Regions from separate parts of the Lysinibacillus sp. A4 genome, predicted to be linked through region 2. Evidence: riboswitches for the same ligand, from Rfam matches in the RefSeq annotation. Region 2 holds a riboswitch; each other region holds the start of a gene.

Region 1 (3,683 bases), on a different contig from region 2:
AACATATGTAAGATACGGCTTCCCTGTCATTGGATGGATTTGAATATCCGCAAAAACACCAAATACATCTTGCAGCACTGTTGGCGTAAGTACTTCCTCTGGTGTACCATGACAAACTATTCGCCCTTGCTGTAAAACGTAAATTTGATCGCAATACATAGCAGCAATATTCAAATCATGTAAAGCTGCTACTACGGTTAAATGCAAAGTCTGAATTAAATCCATAAGTTGAAGTTGATGTTGAATATCTAAATGATTCGTCGGCTCATCTAATATTAATATCTGTGCTTGTTGAGCGAGTGCCCTTGCAACCATGACACGCTTTTTCTCGCCACCAGAAAGCGAACTAAAGCTTCGTTTCTCTAAATGCGATATGCCCGTTTGCTTAAGAGCCTCTTTAACAATTTGAAAATCTTTCTCTTGATCAAGCTCTAACAGCTTTTTATGTGGGGTTCTTCCCATACTGACTAAATCATGCACAGTGAAATCAAATAATACGGGTGTCTCTTGGCTTACAACAGCCAAATTTTTCGCAATTGCTTTACTTGATTGCTTTAATATATCTTGCTCATTTAATACTACCGATCCACTTTCAGGTTTTAGGAGACGATACATATTTTTTAACAATGTTGATTTTCCGCTCCCATTAGGACCAATTAATCCAACAAATTGCTTTTCTTTTATTTGAATGCTTACATCATGCAGTATACGCTGATCGTAAATGGAGAATGATACTTGTTTCGCTTCTAATGTCATGGAAGTTAATCTCCTTCACCGAAAGAATAGTTGTTACGACGGAGAAGCCAAATGAAAAATGGTCCTCCACAAAAAGCTGTAATAATACCAATTGGCATTTCCTGAGGAGCAATAATAATTCGAGCAAAGGCATCTGCCCACACTAAGAATATTCCACCTATTAAAGCACTGATAGGTATTACGTATTTATAGTTTGAGCCCACAATTAAACGCACAATATGGGGAATAATTAATCCCACAAATCCTATAGAACCACTAACTGCGACAAGCACACCTGTTAATAGAGATACTAGTAGTATTAACTGAATACGGAATTGCTGAAGATTAACGCCTAATGTCACTGCCGCCTCTTCTCCTAGTAATAATAAATTTAAATTGCGATAGTGTAGCCACAGTAGCCCAAATACAATAAAGAATACGAAAGCTGGAATCACAATATTATTCCATTTGGCTCCAGCTAAACTACCTAGCATCCAAAACATAACAGCCTTTAAGGCCCCTTCTTGCTTTGACATCATTAAAATAAAGTTAGAGATAGCCGTTAAGATAAAGGACACAGCCATGCCTGCCAATAGCAAGCGGAAAATAGAGACACGTCCCCCAACACGTGATAAGAAAAAGACAAGTGCAATGGCAAGTAATGAACCAAGGAATGCGGATACTGAAAGAGCGTAAATACCTAAAAATGAAAAGGCTCCTAAAATAATCACAGAAGTAGCGCCGACAGCTGCCCCTGAAGAAATCCCTAGAATATACGGGTCTGCAATAGAATTACGTACTAGTGCCTGAATGGCTGCCCCTGCAATAGCTAACCCCGCTCCTACTATCGCTGCTAGCAAAACACGAGGTGCTCTTATTTGCCAGATGATGATTTCCTGAGAGCGACTCCAATCTTGCTCGATCGAATTTTGTATAAAAGGAATTTTAGAAAGAATAACTTTCCATACATATAGCGGTGTAACTGAAACTGAGCCAACCATTACAGCAAAGGTCATTGAAACAATTAATACCATGAAAAGTACGAAGGAAAATAACATAAATTTTTTATTCATCTGTTTTAAACTCCTACTGAATATATTGATGAATGAAGCAATAAAAAAAGGTATCCCATGCGAAAATGCGCATAGAAATACCCTAGATTAAACAAAGTCAGAAAAATATCCAGCTATTGTCCGTATTGCTTGCATCCTCGTGGGCATTACAGGTATTACTAAATGGCAGGTCTCCTGGCTTCGATTCACTATCCTATAATTGCCTTCCCATTCTTAAACAGTGGCAAATCATATTATAGGATTCCTCGTTACAGTTGCGGGACAGCGTCGGACTTCCACCGACTTCCCTTTTAAGTGACATTTAAAAATGTCACACCAATAGTATTTGAAGTTATAAAATGGTGACGGTTCTATCATACATTTTTATAGATAGATAGTCTACTTCAATTTAATTCAGCAATTGAGTTAACTTAAATAAACAATAAAGTTGACACAAATACATTCGTTTTTTACACTAGCAGTAATAACTTATAAAGCGAGGTGAAATTCATGGCAACTGTTACACAACATAGTCACCATAAGTTAAGAACTGTTGACATTACCTACATTGGGTTATTTTCAACGCTAATGATGGTGGGTGCTAATATCACTTCCTTTGCACCTTTTATGGTAGTTGGTGGTGTACCCATTACGCTTCAAACCTTCTTTGCAATTTTAGCAGGGCTTATTCTTGGTAGTAGAAAAGGTGCGCTCGCCTGCACAATTTATATGTGCGTAGGATTGGCAGGAGCCCCTGTCTTTGCTCGTTTCGGTGGTGGAATTGGCCAAATTTTAAGCCCTACCTTTGGGTTTATTATTACATTTATATTAGCTGCATTTGTTGCAGGATTGATCGTAGAACGAAGCGGGACAAAGAAAAGTTTTATCGTAGCTGCTTTGGTAGCAACGGCTATAAATTATTTGATAGGAACAAATTGGATGTTTTTTGCCTATAAGCTTTGGGCAAGTGCGCCAGAGAATTTTTCATATAAGCTCGCTTGGCTTTGGATGATTCCTCCACTACCAAAAGATATTATTTTAGCTATTTTTGCTGGTATCTTCGCCTATAGATTACAAAAAACATTGAAGATTATGCCCATTCAATAGTATATCTCCCCCTACTTGTGCTAGATATTTTTCATAGGTCATATCCATCGTTTCTGCACATTTATTTGCTACCTTAAGAGCAAATAATGAGGAGGATATCATATGAAATTCAATAAAAGATGGTCAGTCGGACTATTATCAGTGGTCACTCTAATTAGTTTAACGGCTTGTACAGAGGAGCAAACAAAACCTGCGTCCACTTCTAATGAAACTGCTGAAAAAATGGATCATTCTACAATGAACCATTCAAGTTCTGGCCATGTACCAGTAACGTTAAAAAATGCTGAAAACCCGAAATTTCCTGTAGGGGGCACAGCCATTATTACAGATGGACATATGGAAGGTATGAAAGGAGCCGAAGCAACAATAGTAGGAGCCTATCGTACAACTGCCTATGTTATTTCCTATGAGCCTACATCTGGTGGAAAGCGAATAGAAAAGCATAAGTGGATAATTCATGAAGAATTAATTGACCCACAAGAAGCACCACTGGCACCTGGAACAGAAGTAAAAACGGACGCAACACATATGGAAGGTATGGAAAATGCGACTGTCCTTATTGACGAGGCTGTGCAAACAACTGTATATATGGTTGATTATACTTCCACTACAAGTGGTGAAGCTGTAACAAATCATAAATGGGTAACAGAAGAAGAGCTTAGTTCAAAATAATAGAAATAACCTCTACCTTCAATTCTGGTAGAGGTTAATTTCTAGCTTTTATGTTCCATTTGCTTTCTCTTTGCAGACTTATGCCATTTATAGCCGATGCCCCAAACGGTTTGCAAG
Region 2 (3,683 bases):
CTAGAATTCCCTAACCAACTACTGTTATATGAACGCTTTTGACGAATGTTTTTCTTTATTTTAATCACATTTTATCAATTTGTATGTGCACCTGTAAAACTTGCCTATTGTTTCTAAGGGCATTTTACGCTAAGCTAATGTGCGGACTCATTTCAAGAAGCGTATTTAATGACCGATTTTGGCTATTAAATTCATAGATTCTGTTACGTAAAAAGTCTTTTAACTTTTAAAAAAGTTTATTTATTGATAGAAGGGGTGAAAGGGATGGCTTGGGAGGTTTTTAGTATTATAGGAACAATTGCCTTTGCTATTTCGGGGGCAATTATTGCCATGGAAGAAGAATACGATTTATTCGGTGTATATATACTTGGTATTGTGACTGCTTTTGGTGGAGGAGCTATCCGAAATTTACTCATTGGACTACCTGTCACAACACTTTGGGGACAGGATATGATGTTTCAAATAGCGCTTGCTGCGATTACGATATTCTTTATTTTTCCCCATCATCTGATTCAACATTGGCATCGTTGGGGTAACTTCACAGATGCGATTGGCTTATCAGCATTCGCAATTCAAGGCGCACTCTATGCTGTCAAGCTTGATATGCCAGTAAGCGCAGTCATTGTAGCTGCTGTTTTGACAGGTTCAGGTGGTGGAATTGTACGAGATTTATTAGCTAGAAGAAAACCATTAGTTCTCCGTGATGAAGTTTATGGGGTTTGGGCAGCTCTTGCTGGATTGTTAATCGGCTTCGAGGTTTTTACAGGGGATATTTTCCTTTATATTTTATTCGCAGTAATTACAGCTTTACGTATTCTTTCCTATATGATGAAGTGGCGCTTGCCATTACGAAAATTAAATCGTGCATAGATACCATTCAGCCAATGACCAAAAATTAAGTCATTGGCTGTTTTATTGTTTTTATCTTTTTAACAACTGCATTGATTCTTCTAAAGTCACCATGTTTTTCATCATCGAGCAAGCTGCATCTAAAATAGGAAAGGCTAAGGCTGCTCCAGAACCTTCGCCTAAACGCATATTCATGTGCAACATTGGTTCAATGCCTAGTAAGGCAGCGGCAATTTTTGCCCCTGGTTCCTCTGAAGCATGGGAAGGAATGATATAATCGATTACTTTTGGTTCGAGCTTATAAGCAATGAGGGCGGCTATAGTCGAAATAAATCCATCAATGACAACGGGTTTACGATGGGCAACTGCACCAAGAATAATACCTGTCATCGCCCCTATCTCTAACCCTCCAACCTTAGCCAGAACATCAATAACATCATTTGGATTAGGCTTATTTAAGGTAATTGCTTTTTCAATAACTGCCGCTTTATAGGCAATGCCTCCTTGGCCTACTCCTGCACCAAACCCCGTTACTTCGATAGGGTTGCATCCTGTCAAAACAGCTAATATCGCAGCACTTGGTGTTGTATTGCCGATGCCCATTTCTCCAGTCCCAAGTACATCAGCACCTTTTATGATTTCCTCAGTGGCCACACGGATTCCTACTTCTATCGATTGAATGGCTTCTTGTTTGGTCATAGCGGGACCTTGTGCCATGTTATCTGTACCATATTTAATTTTATGAATAAGGACACCTGCATCAAGTGGAATATCTCCTTTTACCCCAACATCTACTGTGACCACCTTTGCATTGGTAATGCCAGCAATCGCACAAACGCCTGTACCCCCCTTAGGAAAATTTAATGTTTGAAAGACCGTAACATCTTGTGGATTCGTGGTTACACCTTCCTCGCAAACACCATGATCTGCAGCACAGACAATCATCACTTTTTTGTCGACCATCGGATATAAATGTCCTGTTATACCAGAGAGCTGTACGGCAAGTGATTCTAGTTTACCCAAGCTACCTGGGGGCTTACAAAGCGCATCAATCCGCTTTCTGGCTTGCTCCATACTTTTCATATCAGCCCCCTGAATGTTTTGAATCGTGTCTTGTAATAATTGCATGATTATTTCTCCTCTCGTTCTCATTAAGACAAAATAAAAAGTCTGTAGTTTATTGTCATGACAAATAAACTACAGACTTTTCCATCATCTATATCTTCTAAAGCATGTAGGCAGGTCTCCTGGCTCAAGTTCAACACCTCATAGTACCTTCCCAGCAATTTGCTAGTGGCATACACTATGAAATTCCCTTATACAGTGGCGGGTCCGCTAAAGCTTTTCACTTTATTCCCTATTCTCCCTAGTGGGCACCTATTGCTTTTATGTAATTATGTTAAATCTACTTTACAACTTTTTTAGTGTCAAGAGGAAAAAATTTTTTGAGTGTTAACTTAGTAACACCACCTATTCAAACAATATAGGCTTATCAAGAGCTTGTAACAACTAATGAATCCCTCTCATTCACTTGATGCTTATCAACTTCAAAAATTTTATCTGCTTCACTTATTAAAACAGGGTGATGAGTAACCAATATAACAGTCTTTTGTTTTTCTTTATTTAAATATAAAAGTAATGTTTCTATATTTATTTGATTGTCTTTATCAAGCGCAGAAGTAATCTCGTCAAACAAATAGATATCCGCATCTCTTAGAAGCGATCTTGCTATTGAAAGTCTTTGCTGTTGCCCAGTAGATAATTCAAGCCCGTTATGCCCTATAAGAGTTTCAAATTTATAGTCCAACGTTTCTATATATGAATAAATGTTAACCATTTTACAAATTTGAATTAATTCTTCGTCCGTTGCATTCGGCTTTGCTAATAACAAATTTTCCCTTATTGTCCCTGTCATTATAAAATGCTCTTGCGTTACCAAACATACCCTTTTTCTATAAACATCAATAGGAATATATCTAATATTTTGATTGGATAGAAATATTTCACCCTGATAATTAATGTATAAACCTGATAATATATTCAATAATGTCGATTTACCTGATCCGCTTTCTCCCTTAATCAATACAATTTTCTTCAAAGGTATTTGGAGATTTATATTTTCTAAAACTGGAGATAATGCATTAGTATAGGTAAAGCTTACATTCCGTAATACTATTTTATCTTTTCTAAAATGATGCGAAGAATTTACATAGTCAGGTACTTCTAATTTCTTTAGATGATATTTATTGTCTTGCATTAAGTTTTTTACTCTATTTACAGACACAATTGCTTCTTGTAAAAATGAATTTAGTTGAGAAAATCTTAAAAATGACTGACTAAAGTTATTGGCATAGGTAGTGAATGCTATTAATACTCCTAACGTGAGGCTTCCTTTATAAATAAAGTAGGCACCTATAATAAGGATAATCAAATAACTTGTAAAGTTTATTAATTCTATTATTGATGCTGATTTTATACTTAAACGCATTTTATCAAGAGTATTTTTGTATAATAAGGTAATTTTCTTTTGATAGTTATCTATTGCGTTTGTCTCAGTATTAAATATCTTAAATAATTTAAATGATGACAGTAATTCTCCCAAATAGGTTAAATAAGAATCTAAATCTTCTTTGATGGCAGTATCCATCATCCTTATTTTTCTTCCATAATATTTAAAAATGATAAGTGCTAAAGGACAAGCTATGAATAAAATACTAGCTAAAATAAAATTAAGATTTATCAATATTACTAACACAATTATTATGCTGATAAAATCTACAACAATATTTAAAAACTCTGATACTACTTCAGAAAATGCCTTTGTATCATTTTCT
Region 3 (3,683 bases), on a different contig from region 2:
ATTGTTGGATAATGCTCACGCGCATGCTCTATTTCCGCTGGAATATGCAGTTTTGAATGGCCTGCATGCAGTAAAATGATTGGAATTACATGTACCTCTGTAGCTCCCTTTTTCACACAGTTTGTAATACCTTCTTCGATGTTAGGTGAAGCAAATTCAAGGAAACAAGTTTCCACTAAAAATTGTTCATCAATACGCGGTGTCATTTGTTCGATAAATGTACGAACCTCATCATTTCCTGCTGCTAAACGGCTCCCATGGCCGACAAATAAAATAGCTTTCATCTCTCTACTCCTTACTAGTCGCCGCACGGAGCTGGCTCTACTTTTATTTTGGAAGACATATCTTGATACGTAAAATGCAGTATTTTTTTCACACGTTTAAAATATTTAAATAAGCGTTCATTTGGATGAGCATTTGCTTTATATTCTTCAATAATATCTGTAATGAGTGGAATCAGCTGCTCAGGCTCCAGCCCTTCTACAACAGGCTGTGCTGCGTGTGCTGTACGACCGACTGGTTTTGCTCCAATAAAGACATCAAATTTACTTTTGCGGTAGACGATGCCAATATCATCAAATACAGCCCGATAACAGGCCATCCCACAGCCATTAAAGCCAATATTTAATGTCTTCGGTAAGGACATACCGCCTAGTTTTTCTTGTATTTCCTCTGCATATGGTATTGAATCAGCCTTTTCACCGTAGCAAAAATCACAAGCCTTCAGTGATAACACATCACCAATCGGGGATAATAAAAACCCTACTTCCTGTAATTTCTCTGTGATCTGTTCAGGGGCAGTCGTTGGTATTTTCAAATGAATTTGATGATCTGGTGTGTATTCCATCGTCCCCTCATCCCCAACGACCTCCGCTAACATCATCATTTGCTGGGGAGTAAAAAACTTATTGGCTACACCAGGACTTACTGCTAATTCAAAAATAGATTCTATTTTTTGCTGTACAAGCTTCGGTGTTACTTTGACTGCGCTTGTCCCTTTTACCATTGCAAGTGCCGCTGTAGCCATTTCAAGAGCTGTTTTTTTCGGCTTTGGCGTAGCGGCTATACTGGGTTTATTAAAGCGCCCTGCATTAGGGTCAGCCGTAAAGTCATTTCGCGCTGTTCCCGTCTCTTGGTTCATTGCCCAAGGTTCATTTTCTTCGCGTAAACGTTGATGTGGACGTAATGGCTGTTTCTCTTCACCCAGGGTATATTTACGTTGGTAACCGCGGGGCGTAATCATCTTATTGTCATAGAAAAATGTTGACGAATTCCCGATAATGACAGTTGTCAACATACCAATATCATGTTCTAGCATTTCTGCTAGTGTTGTCATGGTCACTTCTTGACGTTCTCGATAGGCACTTTTCACAAGCCCAACTGGTGTGTCTGGCGAACGATATTCTAAGAGTATTCGTTGAGCCTCGACAATTTGTCTTGTTCGACGTCCACTTTTAGGATTGTATAAAGCAATGACAAAGTCCGCCATTGCAGCTGCCTCGACACGCTTTGCAATTAAATTCCAAGGTGTTAGATGGTCACTCAAACTGATTGTACAAGCATCATGCATAATAGGTGCACCAAGTATGCTAGCGCATGAATTAATCGCAGAAATCCCAGGAACAATTTCAACTTCAATTCCTGTTGCTTCTGTCCAGCCTAGCTCAATTAACACCTCATAGACTAATCCTGCCATGCCATAGACGCCTGCATCACCACTCGAAATTACTGAGACGATGCTCCCTGCTTCGGCTTGACGAACGGCTTCCTGTGCACGCGACACTTCTTCTGTCATGCCTGTACTAACAATCGATTTTGCACTTACTAAATCTTGAATCAGCTCTACATAGGTTTTATAGCCTATAATCATATCACTTTGTTGTAAAGCCTCTACTGCACGTGTCGTAATATGCTTAAAATCTCCAGGTCCAAAGCCTACTACGAAAATTTTTCCTTTTTGCGCCATGTTGTTACCCCTCTTTCACCTTTTCGATCCCTTTAATGGCAGTTGTTTGAGCAGTACGCTGTAATGTACCTTCACGAAGTGTAAAGACATGTTCGTTGTATAAGGATTCATGATGTAAATCTTGTACTAGTGTTCTAGCATGCTCTGTTGATGGCACACGATACCAGTTTCCTTGAGGATAAGCGATTACCACACAAGCATCCTTGCAGCGTCCATTACAGCGCGTTCTTGTCGTATGTATTTCCTGATCGAGTGCTTGCCGTTGTATCTCATCTCGAATGGCTAAGGTAATTTCCTCCCCATCCTTTTTCATGCAGCTACTGCCATTGCAAATAAAGAGATGTGTTTTCATCCCCTCTAAATTCCAAGTTGTCATCTTCTGTCTCCCCTCATTTGCTTTTTGGAAAAAGAAAAACCTTTACTCTATAACGAAGAGTAAAGGTTTTGTAGAAGCCAAATAAAAACGAATAGAATGAAATACAGGTACCCGCTTTCGCTTCAACTTCTCCCTCCGAAAAGTTTGCATGCACAATCAAATAAGCAGGTTTCCTGACTTAAGCTTCATTTTACTGTCGCACCTTCCCAAGTTTGTACCAGTGGCTTTGCGATTTCATCAGCTATTACAGTAGCGGGGGCTGTATTGGATTTTCACCAATTTCCCTATTATCTCGAGCTATTCGAGCACTTATTGACGTTTTATATGAAATTTTTATTAGAATTTTAAATAGAAAACTGTCTTTATCATATCTTATTATTTTAAAATTTCAATATTTCTTTAAAAATTTATGACAAATTTATCAATTTTGAATGGAACTAGGTATGAAATTTATACAATCTATATAATTTGCGCACAAAATTTTATCAGAATATTCACTGTGACCTTTAATTTAAAAAATTTCATAAAAGGTATAGCATATTTATGGAAATTCATGTTACACTTTGTCGTGAAATCTCACAATTTGAATGTTTTTCGGTGCAAAGTGCTTGTCATTTTGCTTAAAAGGGAAGCCGGTTTGAGCCCGGCGCGGTCCCGCCACTGTAATAGGGAGCTTTATAGAATATGTCACTGTCCAACGGATGGGAAGACCTATAAAGCATTGAACTAGAGCCAGGAGACCTGCCGAAAAATAAGTGATCGTTTCAACCTACGAGGATAGGTGTGCGGCTTAGCAGATGAGACTGTTATTTGCTTTTTTAGCTATGCACTTTTCCACCTAAGGAGAAGTGCTTTTTTTAATTACGCACGCAATATTCTAAAAATCTATTAATTAGTTAGGAGGAAAGCTTTTTGAAATTATCATGGTGGAAACTTAGTTATTTTTTACTGGCCTTTTTAATCGTGCCAAAACGTGCCTTTGCCATGCATATCATGGAAGGTTTTTTACCAATCGAATGGGCTATTTTTTGGTGGGTGATCTCTATCCCATTTATCATTCTAGGATTGCGTTCTATTCGAAAAACCATTGATGAAAATCCTGAAACAAAAATGCTTTTGGGGCTTTCAGGAGCCTTTGCCTTTGTGCTATCCGCCCTAAAAATCCCTTCAGTTACAGGTAGTTGCTCTCACCCAACTGGTGTAGGACTTGGGACAGTACTCTTTGGCCCTCTAGCAATGAGTGTAATTGGAACAATCGTTTTATTATTTCAATCTTTATTATTAGCTCATGGAGGAATTACAACTTTAGGGGCTAATGCCTTTTCTATGGCTATTGTTGGT
Region 4 (3,683 bases), on a different contig from region 2:
AGATGCTTTTCAACAAGGCGCTGATTGCCTACAGATAAATGATCGGCATGACAGGCATTGGTGAAGGTATTACCTGTTCCACGTGGATTTGGCTCCATTAATAAATGAACTTCTGCATAATGCTTGAGGGGCTCGAAATGACCATAGCCCGTTACGGTCGTCGCAATGGTTTCCATGTATAAAATTTGCGGTTCACCAAAGGAGACAGCTAATGAAAAACGCGTCATTAATACCTCAGTCAGGACCTCCAATTGAATGGCACCCATAATATGCACATGGATTTCCTGAAATTTTTCCTGCCAGACCACACGCAAGGACGGTTCTTCTGCTTCGAGTAAACGGAAAATCTGTAGCACTTCCTTGATATGCTGATCACCCTCATATTGAACCTTTGCCTGTAAGGTTGGGACAAGCTCATAGGGCTGTGATAGCATCGTTGTACCGATTCGATCCCCAATGTTTGCCTGGCTCAGTCCTTTGACAGCGAAAATTTCTCCTGCCTCTACCTGTTGAACGGTCTCAAAGCGACTGCCGTTATAAAGGCGAATTTCGGTCACTTTTTCTGTTACTTCGTCAAATGAAAATTCATCTCGTACATGCAACGAGCCCTTGGTTGCCTTCATAAAGGTTAAACGCTGGTGCCCATCATGACGAATCTTAAAAACCTCACCCTCAAACGGGGCATCCTTGTCAAAATGGGAAGCCGTTAACAGCGGGAGCTGGTCAAGAAATTCCTGAATGCCCTCATCCTTTAAGGCCGAGCCAGCAAAGCAAGGGAAGGCACCTTCATTTTTAATCATTTCCTTTAATTGAGCAAGACACTGTTCATGCTCCAATGACTCATTTAGAAAGGCATCAAGCAATTTTTCGTCGCGCTCCGCCAGCCATTCCATAATATTATTTGATACATAGTCTGCTCGCAGTGGCTCATCGATGAACAATACATGCTGAGAGCAATCTTTGCGAAGCTGTCTGATGACAGCCTTCATATTGGCACCCTCACGATCCATTTTGTTGATAAAGAAGAAGGTAGGGACATGGTATTGACGTAAAAGTTGCCACACTGTTTCTGTATGGCCCTGTATCCCTTCGACAGCGCTAATGATAATAATGGCATAATCCATCACACGAATGGCACGCTCCATCTCAGGGGAGAAATCGACATGCCCTGGCGTATCAATCAATGTGTATGTATCATCGCCAATATTCATGCGCCCTTGCTCGGCAAATATCGTAATGCCTCGTCTGCGCTCTAGCTCATGATGATCAAGAAAGGTATCCTGATGATCAACACGCCCCCGTGCTTGAATACTATTTGTATGAAAAAGTACTTGCTCAGAGAAGGTCGTTTTTCCTGCATCCACGTGCGCAAGTACACCGATCGTTTTGTACATAAGAAATCCTCGTTTCTATAGAATGCTATCTTTTTATTGTAACAGAATACTAGCTTCTATATTTCTTGTAAAATAGTTCGTCTTTATGTCAAAATAGTGCTAATATAATGATGATTATACTTTTAGTGTCATACTACTGATTGCGCGATAAATTTTCTTCTGCTAGTCTATCAATAGTATTGACCATTATAGAACGTATTGGTGCAAATGGCATTTGTCATTTGCTTAAAAGGGAAATCGGTGCAATTCCGATGCTGTCCCGCAACTGTAAATGGGGAGTCTATACAGCATGCCACTGTAGTGAAACTATGGGAAGGCGTATAGATGATGAACCTAAGCCAGGATACCTGCCAGTATGTATTTTTTGACTAAGAACCACGAGGATGGGGATAGTGATGAAGGTAATGATACCGTTATTTCACTATGCTACTCTCTTGGCGACAAGAGGGTTTTTTTATGCCCTTCCAACTACCTTAGTAGTAAAGAAGTCTCTGATTTCTTTCTATATTTTAACAGCAAAGGAGAAAAGGACATGAAGAAATGGAAAAGTATATGGCTGATGATGATCATTGCCTTGGTCGCTGTTTTAGGGGCTTGTAACGCAAAGGACAAAACGGAATCAGCTGCACAAGGTGAAAAGGTTGAGCCATCTGAGGCGGCAGCAGAAGTAACCATTGAAAATAATGACACAACGCAAACATATACGGAAGCACCAACAAAAGCGATTAGCTTAAATCAGCATGTGACAGAAATCATGCTAGCACTTGGTTTAGAGGATTCTATGGTAGGGACAGCTTACTTAGATGATAAAATCTATGAACCACTGCAAGAGGCATACGATAAAGTCCCTGTTCTTTCCGATCAATACCCAACGAAGGAGCAAGTCATTGATGCCGAGGCAGATTTCCTATATGCAGGCTGGAAAAGTGGCTTTGGCGAAAAGGGTGTAGGCACACCAGAAGAGCTTGAAGAATTAGGCATCCATACGTATTTACATACGGCTTCCAACATGACAAAGCCAACAATAGAGGATATTTTCACTGATATTCGCAATATCGCGAAGATTTTCCGTATTGAGGATCGTGGCGAAGCTTTAATTGAGCAAATGACGAAAGATGTAGAGGCAGTACAAGCTAAATTACCAAAAGATAGCGAAAAATTACGTGTTCTTGTGTTTGATAGCGGTGAAAAGGATGTATTTACAGCTGGTCAAAACTTTATGAATGAGCTTGTGACAATCGCGGGTGGACAAAATATCTTTGGTGATGTGGAATCAGGCTGGACAACTGTGTCGAAGGAAGATGCAGTAGACCGCAACCCAGAGGTAGTTGTCGTGATTGATTACGGTGAAACAACGGCAGACCAAAAGATCCAATTCTTAAAAAATGATCCAGCCTTAAAGGAGATGGAAGCGGTCAAAAATGAGCGCTTTGTCATCCTGCCACTTTCAGCAGCGTCTGAAGGGGTTCGTGCGGCAGAGGCCATTGAAATTTTAGCAAAGGGCTTCTATCCTGAAAACTTTTAATCCATTCGAGCTAGCGTTTTGCTAGCTCCTTTTTTATAAGGAGCGATAAAAATGAACGCATTTCAAAAAAATGTACCAGATCTAACATTTGAAACACTGAACCGTCATGGTGAGTTTACCCGTCTAGCCGTTAGCCCTGGCATTATTAATAAGCATTATACTCCTGCACAATTCCAAAAAATAGCCGAAATTGCTGGCGAAAAGGGGGCGATAAAATATTCTGCTTCCTATAGTATACTCGTATCCATACCAACGTGCGATGCCACGGAAGCGGTACAAGCCTTACAGGAAGCAGGTCTTTATGTTGCTCCCTCTGGTTCAATCATAGCCATGAAGGCCTGTGATTTTTGTGATGGGGAGAAAATGGAGGCTGCTCCGATAACCGAACAGCTCTATCATGCCATAGAGGGGATGAAGGTACCTGCAAGAGTGCGTGTCAATATTAATGGATGTGCATCAGCTTGCTACAATGCAGTCTATGATGATATTGGACTCGTTTACCAACAAGAAAGCTTTGATGTCTATTTAGGGGCAGTACCGATGGGAGCAAAGGCACAGGCTGGCACGTTATTCGCTAAGAGGGTAGACGTCACACAAATTGAAGATTTTTTACTGCACCTGATAAACCTTTATAAGGAGCATGCTCGCCCAAATGAGCCCTTTTATAAATTTTATCGCAGAACAAAGTCAGCAGAATATTGGGAACTAGTAAAAAATTCAATTAAATAGAGGGATATTACTTAGGGTGTCGAAGTATTGTAGTA

Evidence for each region. A riboswitch is a leader RNA that binds a small molecule or an ion and turns the genes downstream of it on or off. The one in region 2 is predicted to bind cobalamin.
Region 1: linked by a shared signal. The riboswitch ahead of NY607_RS22525 (FecCD family ABC transporter permease) and the one ahead of cobT (nicotinate-nucleotide--dimethylbenzimidazole phosphoribosyltransferase) in region 2 are both predicted to bind cobalamin.
Region 3: linked by a shared signal. The riboswitch ahead of NY607_RS10850 ((2Fe-2S) ferredoxin domain-containing protein) and the one ahead of cobT (nicotinate-nucleotide--dimethylbenzimidazole phosphoribosyltransferase) in region 2 are both predicted to bind cobalamin.
Region 4: linked by a shared signal. The riboswitch ahead of NY607_RS00165 (ABC transporter substrate-binding protein) and the one ahead of cobT (nicotinate-nucleotide--dimethylbenzimidazole phosphoribosyltransferase) in region 2 are both predicted to bind cobalamin.

What each region holds. Positions count from the first base shown of each region.
Region 1 covers NZ_JANWTB010000016.1:42,596-46,278, reverse strand. Annotated here, with positions in the region: gene NY607_RS22530 (heme ABC transporter ATP-binding protein) at 1-756, opposite strand, end outside; gene NY607_RS22525 (FecCD family ABC transporter permease) at 762-1,808, opposite strand; cobalamin riboswitch at 1,956-2,143, opposite strand; gene NY607_RS22520 (biotin transporter BioY) at 2,298-2,894, shown strand; gene NY607_RS22515 (YdhK family protein) at 2,997-3,566, shown strand; gene NY607_RS22510 (response regulator transcription factor) at 3,608-3,683, opposite strand, start outside.
Region 2 covers NZ_JANWTB010000002.1:232,584-236,266, forward strand. Annotated here, with positions in the region: gene NY607_RS05245 (trimeric intracellular cation channel family protein) at 265-870, shown strand; gene cobT (nicotinate-nucleotide--dimethylbenzimidazole phosphoribosyltransferase) at 922-1,977, opposite strand; cobalamin riboswitch at 2,070-2,245, opposite strand; gene NY607_RS05255 (ABC transporter ATP-binding protein) at 2,342-3,683, opposite strand, start outside.
Region 3 covers NZ_JANWTB010000004.1:435,347-439,029, forward strand. Annotated here, with positions in the region: gene NY607_RS10840 (sirohydrochlorin chelatase) at 1-284, opposite strand, end outside; gene cobJ (precorrin-3B C(17)-methyltransferase) at 299-1,966, opposite strand; gene NY607_RS10850 ((2Fe-2S) ferredoxin domain-containing protein) at 1,971-2,342, opposite strand; cobalamin riboswitch at 2,489-2,670, opposite strand; cobalamin riboswitch at 2,921-3,105, shown strand; gene NY607_RS10855 (energy-coupling factor ABC transporter permease) at 3,255-3,683, shown strand, end outside.
Region 4 covers NZ_JANWTB010000001.1:26,729-30,411, reverse strand. Annotated here, with positions in the region: gene NY607_RS00170 (elongation factor G) at 1-1,394, opposite strand, end outside; cobalamin riboswitch at 1,577-1,763, shown strand; gene NY607_RS00165 (ABC transporter substrate-binding protein) at 1,927-2,919, shown strand; gene NY607_RS00160 (precorrin-3B methylase) at 2,971-3,648, shown strand.